4 regions of the Saccharothrix sp. NBAS 001 genome follow, and region 2 is predicted to be linked to each of the others. Evidence: riboswitches for the same ligand, from Rfam matches in the RefSeq annotation. Region 2 holds a riboswitch; each other region holds the start of a gene.
The links. Region 2 has a riboswitch for cobalamin ahead of cobN (cobaltochelatase subunit CobN). Riboswitches for the same ligand answer to the same signal wherever they lie in the genome.

Region 1 (3,191 bases), 1.3 Mb from region 2:
CCAGTCGAGGTACGCCCGGTGGTCGGCGGCCCGCAGCGGCAGCAGTTCGCGCAGCGCCGGTTCGTCGACCTGGATGACGCGGATGCCGGCGGCCTCCAGGTCGGCGACCTCGTCGCGCAGCGCGAGGGCCACCTGGTCGGCGGTGTCGCCCAGCGGCTGGTCGTCGCGCACGAACGACCACGCCAGGATCGTCACCGGTCCGGTCAGCATCCCCTTCACCGGGCGGTCGGTCAGCGACTGGGCGTAGGCGCTCCACGGCACGGTGATCGGCGCTGGCCGGGACACGTCGCCGTGCAGGATCGGCGGGCGCACGCACCGCGAGCCGTAGGACTGCACCCAGCCCAGGTCGGTGACCGCGAAGCCGTCGAGGTGCTCGGCGAAGTACTGGACCATGTCGTTGCGCTCGGGTTCGCCGTGCACCAGCACGTCGAGCCCGATGTCCTCCTGCAACGCGATCACCCGGGCGATCTCGGCGCGCATCCGCTCGTCGTACTCGCCCGCCGCCAGCTCGCCCGACCGCAGGCCGGCGCGGGCGGTGCGGATCCCGGTCGTCTGCGGGAAGGACCCGATGGTCGTGGTGGGCAGCGCGGGCAGGCCGAGGTGGGCGTCCTGCGCCGCCGCCCGCTCGGCGTAGGGCGCGCGGTCGCGGTCGTGCGGCCCGAGCCCGGCCAGCCGCGCCCGCACGGTGTCGTCCCGGCGGGGAGCGGCGAGCGGCTCGTCCGCCGCGTCCGCCCATGCCCCGTCCACGCCCTCGCGCAGCGCCTGCCCGAGCAGCACGACCTCGCGGACCTTCTGCCGGGCGAACGCCAGCCGCCCGCGCACCGCCGGTTCCAGCGCGGTCTCGGCGTCGAGGTCGTAGGGCACGTGCAGCAGCGTCGAGGAGGTCGAGATCACCACCTCGTCGGCGAGGCCGAGCAGCGGCACGGCGGTGGCCAGCGCCCGGCGCAGGTCGGTGCGCCACACGTTGCGGCCGTCGACCACACCGGCCACCAAGGTCTTGTCCCGCAAGGCGGGCACGGCCGCGATGCCGTCCACCGAGCCCGCGACCAGGTCCACGCCGACGGCTTCGACGGCGGTGCCGGCGAGCACCTCCAGCGCCGGGCCGAGCGACCCGTAGTAGCCGGTGACCAGCAGCTTCGGCCGGGAGTGCAGGGACGCCAGGCGGGTGTAGGCGCGGCCGAGCGCGGCCAGCTCGGCCGACGTGCGGTCCGCGGCGAACGCGGGCTCGTCCAGCTGCACCCACCCGACGCCCTCGGCCGCCAGCTCCACCAGCAGCTCGACGTAGACGTCGACCAGGTCGTCCAGCCGCGCCAGCGGGTCGGTCCCCTTGGCCAGCAACAGGAACGTCACCGGGCCCAGCACGACCGGACGGGTGGTGACGCCCAGCGCGCGGGCCTCGCGGTACTCGGCCAGCGGCTTGTCGCCGGCCAGCCGGAACACCGTGTCCGGCTCGATCTCCGGGACCAGGTAGTGGTAGTTGGTGTCGAACCACTTGGTCAGCTCCAGCGGCGGCAGGTCGTCGGTGCCGCGCGCCGCCGCGAAGTAGCTGTCCAGCTCCGATTCGCGCCGGTAGCGCGGCGGGACCGCACCGACCAGGAACGCGGTGTCCAGGACGTGGTCGTAGAACGAGAAGGTGTTGCCGGGCACCGAGTCCAGCCCGGCGTCGCGCAGTTGCGCCCAGGTGGCCGCGCGCAGTCGCGCCGCGGTGTCCAGCAGGGCCTGCCGGTCGATGTCCCCGGCCCAGTACCGCTCGACCGCCCGCTTGAGTTCCCGACGTGGACCGATCCGGGGGTAGCCCAGGACGGTGGCGCCGATTTCGCTGGTCACTAGCTCTCTCCTCGCGAGCGCGTGGGACGCCCGGGGATTCCCGGGCACGCTTCGCGGGCGGCACGTGCCGCGTCCGCCGCTGCCCACCCGAGAGGCCACCGGACACCGCGGGCCCGGTGGGCACGCGGACGGGTGGCAGGTCTTCGGACTCGCGGGCGCACCACTCGCTCCTACCGGCCGTCGCTTCCCACGCTCGCGCGCAGTGCTCGATTGACGGCTTTCGTTCCCGCTCACCGCTGCGGGGCAGTCCCGGATTCCCACCGGGTTCCCTCTTGCCTCGCCCCGACCGACTTCAGACCGGGGCGAACCACCAGCACCCGCGAGCGTAGCGCACGGTGGGCCCCCGTCCCGAGGACCGGGAAGCGCCCGCGCGACGGCCCGCGCGACGGTCCCGGAGACCTACATCACGCGGCACGCGACACGCCCATCTGGGGTCGTGTTGCGAACCGATCTACAACATGTAGTGTCTCGCCCGTCGATGGTTCCGACGCCCTCTTCGAGGGCCGAGGAGGCAAGAGGGAACCCGGTGCGAGTCCGGGACTGCCCCGCAGCGGTGAGCGGAAACAACCGCCGTCACGAAGCACTGGGAGCGCGTGCTCCCGGGAAGCGACGGCCAGTAGGTCCGGCTGGACAGCCGGGTGTCCGCGAGTCCGAAGACCTGCCAGCGATGCGCGCGCCGACCGGCGTGCGCGTGTCCGGGGCCTCGTGGGCGGGCCGACACGGATGGTGCGCCGTCGTGCGCGCCGATGCGTGGTCGCCGCGTGCTCCGGGCCGTTGAGGCTCGCGAGGAGAGGGCTTTGTCGACCACAACCACGGGCACCGGGGTCACCCAGGTTCGGGTGATCCGCCGCGACGGCAGCGTCTCGGCTTTCGACCCCACCAAGATCCAGGTGGCGATGACCAAGGCGTTCCTGGCCGTGGAGGGCGACGGCGCGGCCGCGGCGTCGCACCTGCACCCGCTCGTGGCGGAGCTGACCGCCCAGGTGGAGGCCGCGCTGCGCAAGCACGCCCGGCCGGAGACCGCGCTGCACATCGAGCAGATCCAGGACCAGGTCGAACTCGTGCTGATGCGCGGCGGCCACCACAAGGTCGCCCGCGCCTACGTGCTCTACCGCGACGAGCACGCGAAAGCCCGCGCGGTCACGCCGGTCGCCGTCCGGTTCCGGGTGAAGGACGCCGACGGCGGACTCTCCCCGGTCGACTGGGAGCGGATCGCGGTCGTGGTCGGCGAGGCGTGCGCGGGCCTGGCGGACGTGTCGGCGGAGCCGGTGCTCGCCGAGGTCCGGCGCGCGCTCTACGACGGCATCCCGGTCGACGAACTGGCCGTCGCGCTGGTCATGTCGGCGCGGACGCTGGTGGAGACC
Region 2 (3,191 bases):
CGGTAGATCTCCGCGCCGTCCTTGATGTAGCTGGTCACCTGATCTCCTCGTACCCGTCGCCGGTCGCGACGAACTCCACCACGTCGCCAGCCGGCCTGCCGCACCGCCGCGCGCAGCCCGACCAGTGCACCTGGCCCCGGTGCGGGGTACCGATCCAGCGGGCCGCGTCCGCCCGCACGTCGGTCAGCGACTTCGCGCAGCCCGGCCGGCCGGTGCACGCGGTCACCCCGCGCCACGGCGACTCCGGATCGGTGAACAGACCGGACGTGTCGGTGCCGGCGGGCACCACGACGCCGCGCCACGGCGTGACCCGGACCGGCGTGCCCGCGAGCAGCCGCGCGTCCAACCGGCCCAGCGGCACCCCCGCCACCAGGCGGTCGCCGTGCGGACCGGGTGCGACCGGAATCACAGCCGGATCAAGGGTTCTCGGCCCGGGGACGCCCAGCGCAGCGGTGATCTTCCGCACACCGCCGTCCACTTCGGACAAACGCCAGGCGGTGCCCCGGATCGCCTGGAACTCCTCGGCCGCCGCGACCACGGCCGCCACCGGGTCGGTCACGCGCAGTCCCGAGTCGCGGCCGGCCAGCAACAGCGCGTCACCCACCAGGCCGATGTCACCGCCCAGGCCGCTGACCGCCTCACCCACCGTGACCAGGAAGCGTCCGGGCAGGTCGGCCAGGCCGGGCACCCCGCACAGCGCGGCGTCCACCGCGTCCACCAGGTCCTGGTTGTCCTCCAGCGGCGCGGCGATGATGTTGCGCATCCGCTCGTGGGTCGGCGAGGGCAGCAGGCCGGCGTCGCGCAGCCGCGCGCCCAACTCGTGCTCCGCGCCCGGTGCCAGGCCCCTGATCTGCACGTTCGCCCGCGAGGTGAGTTCCAGCCAACCGTCGCCCAGGTCCAGCGCGGCCTGCCGGAGCACGTCGAACCGCGCGGCGGACAGCGTGCCGCCGGGCACCCGGACGCGCGCCAACCCGCCGTCCGCGGCCCGGTGCACGTCGACCGCGCCGGGGCAGGCGTCGGGGCGTTCGCGGTCCTGGGGCATGGGCTGGATGCTAACTCCCCGGTTAGGGTGGGCCGGAACGGCGAAGCAACAGGAGGAAGCCGGTGCGAATCCGGCGCGGTCCCGCCACTGTGACCGGACGCGAGTCCGGGAGTCAGGAACTCCGCCCGCCGTCCCCTACGACCTGGGGCGAGGACCCCCGAGGGATGGAGCCCGCACGTGATCCTGCTGCTGTCGACCTCCGACACGGACCTGCTGTCCGCCCGTTCGAGCGGCGCGGACTTCCGGCTGGGCAACCCCGCCCGGCTGACCGCCGACGACCTGCCCGCCCTCGTGGAGGGCGTCGACCTGGTGGTGGTGCGCATCCTGGGCGGGCGGCGGATGTGGGAAGAGGGCCTGGACCTGCTGCTCGCCGGCCCCCGCCCGGTGGTGGTGCTGGGCGGTGAGCAGAACCCCGACGCGCCGCTGATGGAGCTGTCCACGGTGCCCGGCGGCGTCTGCGCCGAAGCCCACGCCTACCTGGCGCACGGCGGTCCGGTGAACCTCGCCGAACTGCACAAGTTCCTCTCCGACACGGTCCTGCTGACCGGGTTCGGCTTCAACCCGCCGCAGGCCGCGCCGAACTGGGGCGTGCTGGAGCGGCCGGACGGCGCCGCGGGGACCGGCGCGGGGCCGGTGGTCGCGGTCCTGTACTACCGGGCGCACCACGTGGCCGGGAACACCGCGTTCGTGCACGCCCTGTGCGACGCGATCGAGGAGAAGGGCGGCCGGGCGCTGCCGGTGTACTGCGCGTCGCTGCGCACCGCCGAGCCGGCGCTGCTGGCCGAGCTGCGCAAGGCCGACGCGCTGGTCGTCACGGTGCTGGCGGCGGGCGGCACGAAGCCCGCGACCGCGTCGGCCGGCGGTGACGACGACGCGTGGGACGTGGGCGCGCTCGCCGAGCTGGACATCCCGGTCCTGCAAGGGCTGTGCCTGACCAGCAGCCGCGCGGCGTGGGACGAGAACGACGACGGGCTGTCCCCGCTGGACACCGCGACGCAGGTCGCGATCCCCGAGTTCGACGGGCGGATCATCACCGTCCCGTTCTCCTTCAAGGAGATCGACGAGGACGGCCTGACCGTGTACGTGGCGGACCCCGAGCGCGCGCTGCGCGTCGCCGGGATCGCGGTGCGGCACGGGAGGTTGCGGCACATCCCGCCGGCCGAGCGCAAGATCGTGATCATGCTCTCGGCGTACCCGACCAAGCACTCGCGGATCGGCAACGCGGTCGGCCTGGACACCCCGGCCAGCGCGGTCCGTCTGCTGAAGGCGTTGCAGGACAACGGTTACGACATCGGTGACGAGCTGCCCGGCGTGGCCAACCTGGACGGCGACGCGCTGATCCACGCGTTGATCGCGGCCGGCGGCCAGGACGTCGACTGGCTGACCGAGGAGCAGATCCAGGGCAACCCGGTGCGGCTGCCCGCCGCGCGCTACCGCGAGTGGTACGCGACGCTGCCCGAGGACACCCGCGAGGACATGGAGCGGCACTGGGGCCCGGCGCCCGGCGAGCTGTTCGTGGACCGCTCGAAGGACCGCGACGGCGAGATCGTGCTGGCCGGCCTGCGGTCGGGCAACGTGGTGGTGATGGTCCAGCCGCCGCGCGGGTTCGGCGAGAACCCGATCGCCATCTACCACGACCCGGACCTGCCGCCGAGCCACCACTACCTGGCCGCCTACCGGTGGCTGGAGGCCGAGTTCGGCGCGGACGCGGTGGTGCACGTCGGCAAGCACGGCAACCTGGAGTGGCTGCCCGGCAAGACGGTCGGCATGTCCGCCGGCTGCGGCCCGGACGCGGCGCTGGGCGACCTGCCGCTGATCTACCCGTTCCTGGTCAACGACCCGGGCGAGGGCACGCAGGCCAAGCGCCGCGCGCACGCCACCCTGGTCGACCACCTGGTGCCGCCGATGGCCCGCGCGGACAGCTACGGCGACATCGCGCGGCTGGAGCAGCTGCTGGACGAGCACGGCAACATCGCCGCGATGGACCCGGCCAAGCTGCCCGCGATCCGCGCCCAGATCTGGACCCTGATCCAGGCCGCGAAGCTCGACCACGACCTGGGGCTGGACGACCGGCCGCACGACGCCGAGTTCGACGAGCTGATCCTGCACGTCGACGGCTGGCTGTGCGAGATCAAGGACGTCCAGATCC
Region 3 (3,191 bases), 4.5 Mb from region 2:
TGGTGAGCCCGTCGACCGGGACGACGGACGGCTGTCCTTGGGGCACGGCGGTCTCCTAGGCGGCCCGCGCGGCGCGCACGACGCCGGCGACCTGGTCGGCGGACAGTTCCTCCAGGCGCAGGCACACCGCGCCCAGCGCCTGGGCGACCCGGCCCGCGAGGCCGAGCCGGACGTGGCCGGACTCGCAGTCCACGACCACCGCGGCGACCTCGTCGGCGGCCAGCAGGCCGGCCGCGCGCAGGGCGTCGCGCATCGGGTCGCCGCCGGAGCCGGTGGCGGTGGCGCGGCCGTCGGTGAGCAGCACCACCAGCGGGCGGCGGCGCGGGTCGCGGACCCGTTCGACCTCCAGCACCCGGCGGGCGCGCAGCAGGCCGTCGGCCAGCGGGGTGCGGCCACCGGTGCGCAGTTGGCGCAGCCGGGCCGCTGCGGCGTCCACGGAGTTCGTCGGCGGCAGGGCGGTTTCCGCGCCCGCGCCCCGGAAGGTGATCACGCCGACCTTGTCCCGGCGCTGGTAGGCGTCGCGCAGCAGGGAGACCACCGCGCCGCTGACCGCCGACATGCGCTGCCGCGCGGCCATCGAGCCGGACGCGTCGACCACGAACAGGACCAGGTTGCTCTCCTTGCCCTCGCGCACCGACAGCCGCAGGTCGGTGCCGCGCAGCAGCAGACCGGGGCCGCTGCGCCCGCGCGCGGCCTGGAACGGCGCCGCCGCGCCGAGCGTGCCGACCAGGTGCAGGCCCGACCCGTCCGAGGTGGACGAGCGGACCACCCGGCCGGTGCGGGCGCGGGCCCGGGAACGCTTGCCGGGAGCGCCTTCGCCGACACCGGGCACCTGGAGCAGCCGGGCCTTGAACGACGGCGCGGGCGCGTGCGTGCGTTCGCCGGACGACCCGCCGGGCCGCTGCGGCGCGGAGCTGTCCGAGGTGGCGTCGGACGGGGTTTCGGGGGCGTCCTGCGGGAGCCCGCCGCCGTCGTCCGGGCCGTCCGGCCCGTCGTCGGGACCGCCGTCGTCGGGGCCTTCGTCGTCGGGGTCGTCGGCGGCGTGCTCGGCGCCCTGCCGCATGGCGTCTTCGAGCTGCTGCTCCTCCAGGCCGGGCTCGTCGAACGGGTCGCGGCGCTTGCGGTGCGGCAGGGCCAGCCGGACGGCGGCCTCCACGTCCGGCTCGGCGACCTCGTCCGCGCCGCGCCACGCGGCGTGCGCGACGGCGGTGCGGGCCACGACCAGGTCCGCGCGCATCCCGTCGACGTCGAACGCGGCGCAGATGCCGGCGATCCGGCGCACCTCGGCGTCGGGCAGCACGACGGCGGACAGCCGGGCGCGCGCCGCCACGATCCGGGCGGCCAGCGCGGCGTCCTCGTCGGCCCACCGGGCGGCGAAACCGGCGGGGTCGGCCTCGTAGGCCAGCCGGCGGCGGATCACCTCGGTCCGGGTGCCGACGTCGCGGGCCGCCCGCACGGCCACGGTGAGGCCGAAGCGGTCCAGCAGCTGTGGCCGCAACTCGCCCTCCTCCGGGTTCATGGTGCCCACCAGGAGGAACGACGCGGCGTGCGAGACGGATACGCCCTCGCGCTCGACGTGCGCGCGACCCATCGCGGCGGCGTCGAGCAGCAGGTCGACCAGGTGGTCGTGCAGCAGGTTGACCTCGTCCACGTAGAGCACGCCCCGGTGCGCGGCGGCCAGCAGGCCGGGCTGGTAGGCCCGCACGCCCTCGGTCAGCGCGCGCTCCAGGTCCAGCGAGCCGATCAGCCGGTCCTCGGTCGCGCCGACCGGCAGTTCGACCAGGCGCGCGGTGCGGCGTTCCGCCGGGCCGTCGTGCGGGCCGTCCGGGCACTCGGCGTCCACGGCGGGGTCGCAGCCGAAGCGGCAGCCGGCGACCACGTCCAGGGTCGGCAGCAGCGCGGCCAGGGCGCGGACCACGGTCGACTTCGCGGTTCCCTTCTCGCCTCGGACGAGCACCCCGCCGATACCGGGGTGCACGGCGTTGAGCAGCAGCGCCGTGCGGAGGTCGTCGTGGCCGACGACGGCGGAAAAGGGGAAACGCGCGCCCATGCGGCGGTGTCCTTCCTCGGGTGTCCACGCCCGGGTCCGGTGCGGTGAGATCGGGGGCCGAGTTCCTGACTCCCGGATCCACGTGCCCGGTCACAGTGGCGGGACCGCGCCGGATTCGCACCGGCTTCCTCGCGCACCCCTACAGCCCCGGCATCGTCGCACTTCGGTCGACCGGCTCCAAGTCCCCGGTGAGCACTGCGCGGGCGAGCGCGGTCACACCCGAACGGACCTGCTCGACCGGCAGCCCCATCCGGTGGACCAGGTGGTGGACCACCTCGCCGCGCAGGTTGGCCAGCAGCGCGTGCGCCAGGTAGTCGGCGTCCGAATCGGGCCTGACCTGCGCGATCAGGTCCTGGAGGCGGCGGTGGGTGAGGGCGAAGTTCGCGTCGCACCCGGTGCTCGCGGCCGTCACCCGCTCCAGCGCCCGGATCACCGGCAGGGAGGCCAGCACGTGGTCGAACAGGGTGCCGACGAACGTGATCACCCTCTCGGCGGCGGGCAGGTCCGCGGCGGTGACGAGGATCTCGGACTCGGCCAGCCACGCCCGCGCGCTCTCCGCGACGACGGCCTGGACCAGGCCCTCCCGGTCGCCGAACCGGCGGAACAGGGTGCCCTTGCCGACGCCCGCCGCGACCGCGACGTCCGCCATGTTCACGCCGTCGAGGCCGTGCTCGCCGATCAGCCGGCAGGCGGCGGCCAGGATCGCCGCGCGGTTGCGCGCGGCGTCCGCACGTTCGGCCACCGGCGAACCTCCCCTTGACAAAAGCGGACCGTTGGTCCGTATTGTAGCGGAGGTCAACCGGACCAATGGTCCGGTTAATCCGTCGAAGGGGGAGCCATGCGCGCGGTGCGGTTCACGGAGTTCGGTCCGGCCGAGGTGCTGCGGGAGGTCGAGGTGCCCGACCCGGTCGCCGGACCGGGCGAGGAGCTGGTCCGGGTCACCGCGATCGGCGTCAACTACGGCGAGACGGTGATCCGGTCGGGCCGGGGCGCGAAGCTGTTCCCGTGGTACCCGGCGGCCGTCACGCCGGACGGGCGGCTCGGCTCCGAGGTGGTCGGGGTGACCGCCGACGGCCGGCGGGTGATCGGCGTGCCGTCCGGCGAGGCGTACGCGGAGCTGGCCGTGCTCAAGGAGCCGGTG
Region 4 (3,191 bases), 1.3 Mb from region 2:
CCCGCCACCACCGGTAGCGGCCCGCCGTGTCGGCCGAGCGGGCGAAGGCGGCCAGTTCGGCCAGTTCCTCTTCGCGGCCCAGCAGCCGCGTCGGGGCGATCCGCTCCACCTGGTGCCGGTAGCGCGCCTGGACCGGCAGGCCGGTCCGCAGGTTCACCTCGCCCACGAACACGTCGCGACCGGATTGCACGACCACCGATCCACCGGCGGAACTCGCCCGCTGGTCAACCCCAGTCAGCCCACGACCTCCGTTCTGCCACGGGATCCACCGGGCCATTCGGGAGCAATCGGGGAGTGAATCGCCTGCCGGCGAACAACCGCGCCGATGCGGTCACGCCCCCCGTCACCCGATCCGCGCCAGTCCGACCCCGACGGACTGAAAGCGCGGAAACCCACCCCGTTCGACACAATCCGCAACTTGCGGATGACGCGCCGTCACGAACAGTTCACGATGGTCGCGGATTCCCCCACCCCACCGCCCCTGACCTGCACACCGGTGTTCCAGAACGCAATCCCGGCAACACCCTCACATTACCGCCCGAGTCGAATAGCGGACTCCGCGCGGCAACCCCCTCGACAAGTGCCGCAGACGATAGCGCATTCTCCGGCGATCGGGGAACGTCCGCCGGTTCCCGAGCACCGGCGCAAGCCGACGGGTGCTCATCCCGGCGGAAATGCGCGGCACCCCGACCAATCGGTAAGGGAGCGGACCAATCACCCGTCGGCGGAACACCCGAACGATTCTCGATCTCTCGGCGGCGAAACTCGGAGTTCGCGACGCACCCGGTGGCAGGACCCGGTTCCGGCACCTCCGGCGGCGGCATCGAGGGGTAACGCAGAGCACCCGGACAACCCGCCTGGTGGTGCCTGATGGGGTGAAATCGGTGTTAGGCTCCCCCGGCTCGCCAACTCCATATCTCCGCCCAACGTGAGGAAGCCGGTCGAAGTCCGGCACTGTCGCGCAACCGTGGGTCGCCGCAAGGCGACAAGTCGGGTCAACACGTGGGCGGGTGACTGTCCATCCACTGTCGCGAACTACAGGGGTGACGCTCGACATGTGGTGTCGAACCGTCTTTCACGTGGACGACGACGGGACGGCCCGCCACCGCAGGCTCACCCGCTCGTTCGCCGCGCTGTCCGCCGTGCTGCTGCTCGGCACCGTCGCCACCGTCGCCACCGCCGGCGTCGCCACCGCCCGGGACCGGCCGGCCGCCGGTGCCAACGCCCGCTGGCTCGCCGCGCACCTCTCCCCCGACGGCACCTACGAGAACCCCCTCGGCGGAACGCTGCCCGACCACGGCCTGATGATCGACGCCCTGTTCGCCATGCACGCCGCGAACGAGGCCGCGCTGGCCGCGCCGATCGTGTCGTTCCTGGACGACCAGAGGCGCGCGAGCGACTACTTCACCTGGGACGGCCTGGTTCCCGGCCAGGGCTACGACGCCGTCATCGTCGGCGGCGCGACGGCCAAGGTGCTGGTCGCGGCCGAGGTCTCGGGCCGGAACCCGCGCGCCTTCGGCGGCTACGACATGGTCCTGGAGACCGAGCGCACGATCCGCCGCTCCGGCCCGGACATCGGCCGGGTCAGCGACTACTCGAAGAACCCCGACTTCAACGACTTCGTCGGCAACAACGCCAACATGTTCGGCCAGGCGCTGGCCGTGATCGGGCTGGCCGCGGTGGGGCGCAACGACCCCATGGCCATCGACAAGATGGTCAGCCAGCAGTGCGCGGAGGGCTTCTTCCGGATCTTCTTCGAGTACATCCCGGCCACCGCCGGGGATCCGCCCGACCAGGTCACCTCCACCGGCTTCAAGGTGTCGACCTGCGACGAGGGCAAGCCGTACGACAAGGCCGCGCCCGACCGCGACACGACGGGGCTCGCGCTCTCCGCGATGCTGGCCGCCCGCGCAGCCGGTGCCGGCGGCCTGGACGACGCCATCGGCCGGGCCGTCACGTGGCTCCTGGGCCAGCAGGACGCGAGCGGCGGCTGGGGCGGCGGCGTCAGCACCGAAGCGCCCAACACCAACAGCACCGGCCTGGTCGTGCAGGCCCTCGCCGAGGCCGGCGGCGCGGAGGACGCCGTGCGGCGCGGCCTGGCGTACCTCAAGTCGGCGCAGGCCACCGACGCGGACGCGAACACCTCGCTGGTCGACGACATCGGCGCGATCGCCTACAACCCCGACCAGTACCGGCAGGCCCGCACCGGCGGCATCGCCGGCGTGGACACCTGGATCAGGGCGGGCGCGCAGGCGTCGCTGGGCCTGTCCCAGGTCGGCTTCCACGACCTGACCAAGCGGCGCGTCCCGTCCGACGAGCCGACGACCACACCGGAGCCCGAACCCGAGGCCACCCCGCCGCCCGCCGCCGAGCCCGAACCGGCCGCGCCGACCGCCGGGCGGTCCGGGAACCTCGCGCCGCCACCGGGTTCGGCCAAGGGCACGCCGGTCACGCCGCAGGCCCCGCCACCGCCGCCCGGCACGCCGACCCCGGCCGGGCGGCTGGGCGCGCACCTGGCGGGCACGCTGGTCGGCGGCGACCACGTGGAGGTCACCCAGAACGGTTCGACCTTCACCGACTACGACGCGACCGCCGACCTGGTGCTGGCGCTGCGCACGTTGGGCGAGCAGCCGGACGCGGTCGAACGCGCCACGAGGTTCCTGCTGCGCCCCGAATCGGTCGACGCCTACGCCCACGGCAAGCCCTACGAGACCGGCGGTGCCGCGTACGCCGAGCCGTTGGCCAAACTGACCCTCGTCGCCCGCTTCGACCAGGCCGACGGCCAGGCGCCGCCGGACCTGCCGGTGGTCCTCGACCGGCTGGCCAAGGACCTGGCGGCGCTGCGCGGCGAGGACGGCCGGTTCACCGACACCGGTTCGTTCGCCGACTCCGACGACACCGCGCGCCGGCAGGCGTGGGCGATCGCCGCGACCGTCGCGGTGCCGGGCGCGCCGGACGCGAAGTCCGCGATCGACGTCCTGGTCCGCTCCCGGTGCGACGACGGTTCGTTCCCCGCCGACCTGGGCGCCCGCGACTGCGCGTCGGGCGACGTCGCCGCGACCTCGGCCGCGGTCACCGCGCTCAACCTGCGCCCGCGCGACGGCACCAAGTCCCGGGACACCGCTCCCGACGACTGGTCGGAGGAGCGCACGGCGGCGCTGATGGACGGGGCGAAGTCGCTCAACGCCGCC

Region 1: another riboswitch for cobalamin. It lies ahead of metE (5-methyltetrahydropteroyltriglutamate--homocysteine S-methyltransferase); the one in region 2 lies ahead of cobN (cobaltochelatase subunit CobN).
Region 3: another riboswitch for cobalamin. It lies ahead of AC0HI0_RS26690 (putative cobaltochelatase); the one in region 2 lies ahead of cobN (cobaltochelatase subunit CobN).
Region 4: another riboswitch for cobalamin. It lies ahead of AC0HI0_RS06405 (prenyltransferase/squalene oxidase repeat-containing protein); the one in region 2 lies ahead of cobN (cobaltochelatase subunit CobN).

Annotation. Positions count from the first base shown of each region.
Region 1 covers NZ_CM153251.1:1,462,812-1,466,002, reverse strand. The annotation lists gene metE (5-methyltetrahydropteroyltriglutamate--homocysteine S-methyltransferase) at 1-1,827, opposite strand, end outside; cobalamin riboswitch at 1,945-2,154, opposite strand; cobalamin riboswitch at 2,290-2,507, shown strand; partial or broken gene AC0HI0_RS06365 (ribonucleoside-diphosphate reductase subunit alpha) at 2,574-3,191, shown strand, end outside.
Region 2 covers NZ_CM153251.1:142,957-146,147, forward strand. The annotation lists gene AC0HI0_RS00695 (precorrin-8X methylmutase) at 1-38, opposite strand, end outside; gene AC0HI0_RS00700 (hypothetical protein) at 35-1,042, opposite strand; cobalamin riboswitch at 1,055-1,185, shown strand; gene cobN (cobaltochelatase subunit CobN) at 1,220-3,191, shown strand, end outside.
Region 3 covers NZ_CM153251.1:6,253,958-6,257,148, forward strand. The annotation lists gene cobO (cob(I)yrinic acid a,c-diamide adenosyltransferase) at 1-46, opposite strand, end outside; gene AC0HI0_RS26690 (putative cobaltochelatase) at 56-2,050, opposite strand; cobalamin riboswitch at 2,090-2,214, opposite strand; gene AC0HI0_RS26695 (TetR/AcrR family transcriptional regulator) at 2,190-2,792, opposite strand; gene AC0HI0_RS26700 (quinone oxidoreductase family protein) at 2,889-3,191, shown strand, end outside.
Region 4 covers NZ_CM153251.1:1,473,563-1,476,753, reverse strand. The annotation lists gene AC0HI0_RS06410 (hypothetical protein) at 1-190, opposite strand, end outside; adenosylcobalamin (AdoCbl) riboswitch at 906-1,051, shown strand; gene AC0HI0_RS06405 (prenyltransferase/squalene oxidase repeat-containing protein) at 1,080-3,191, shown strand, end outside.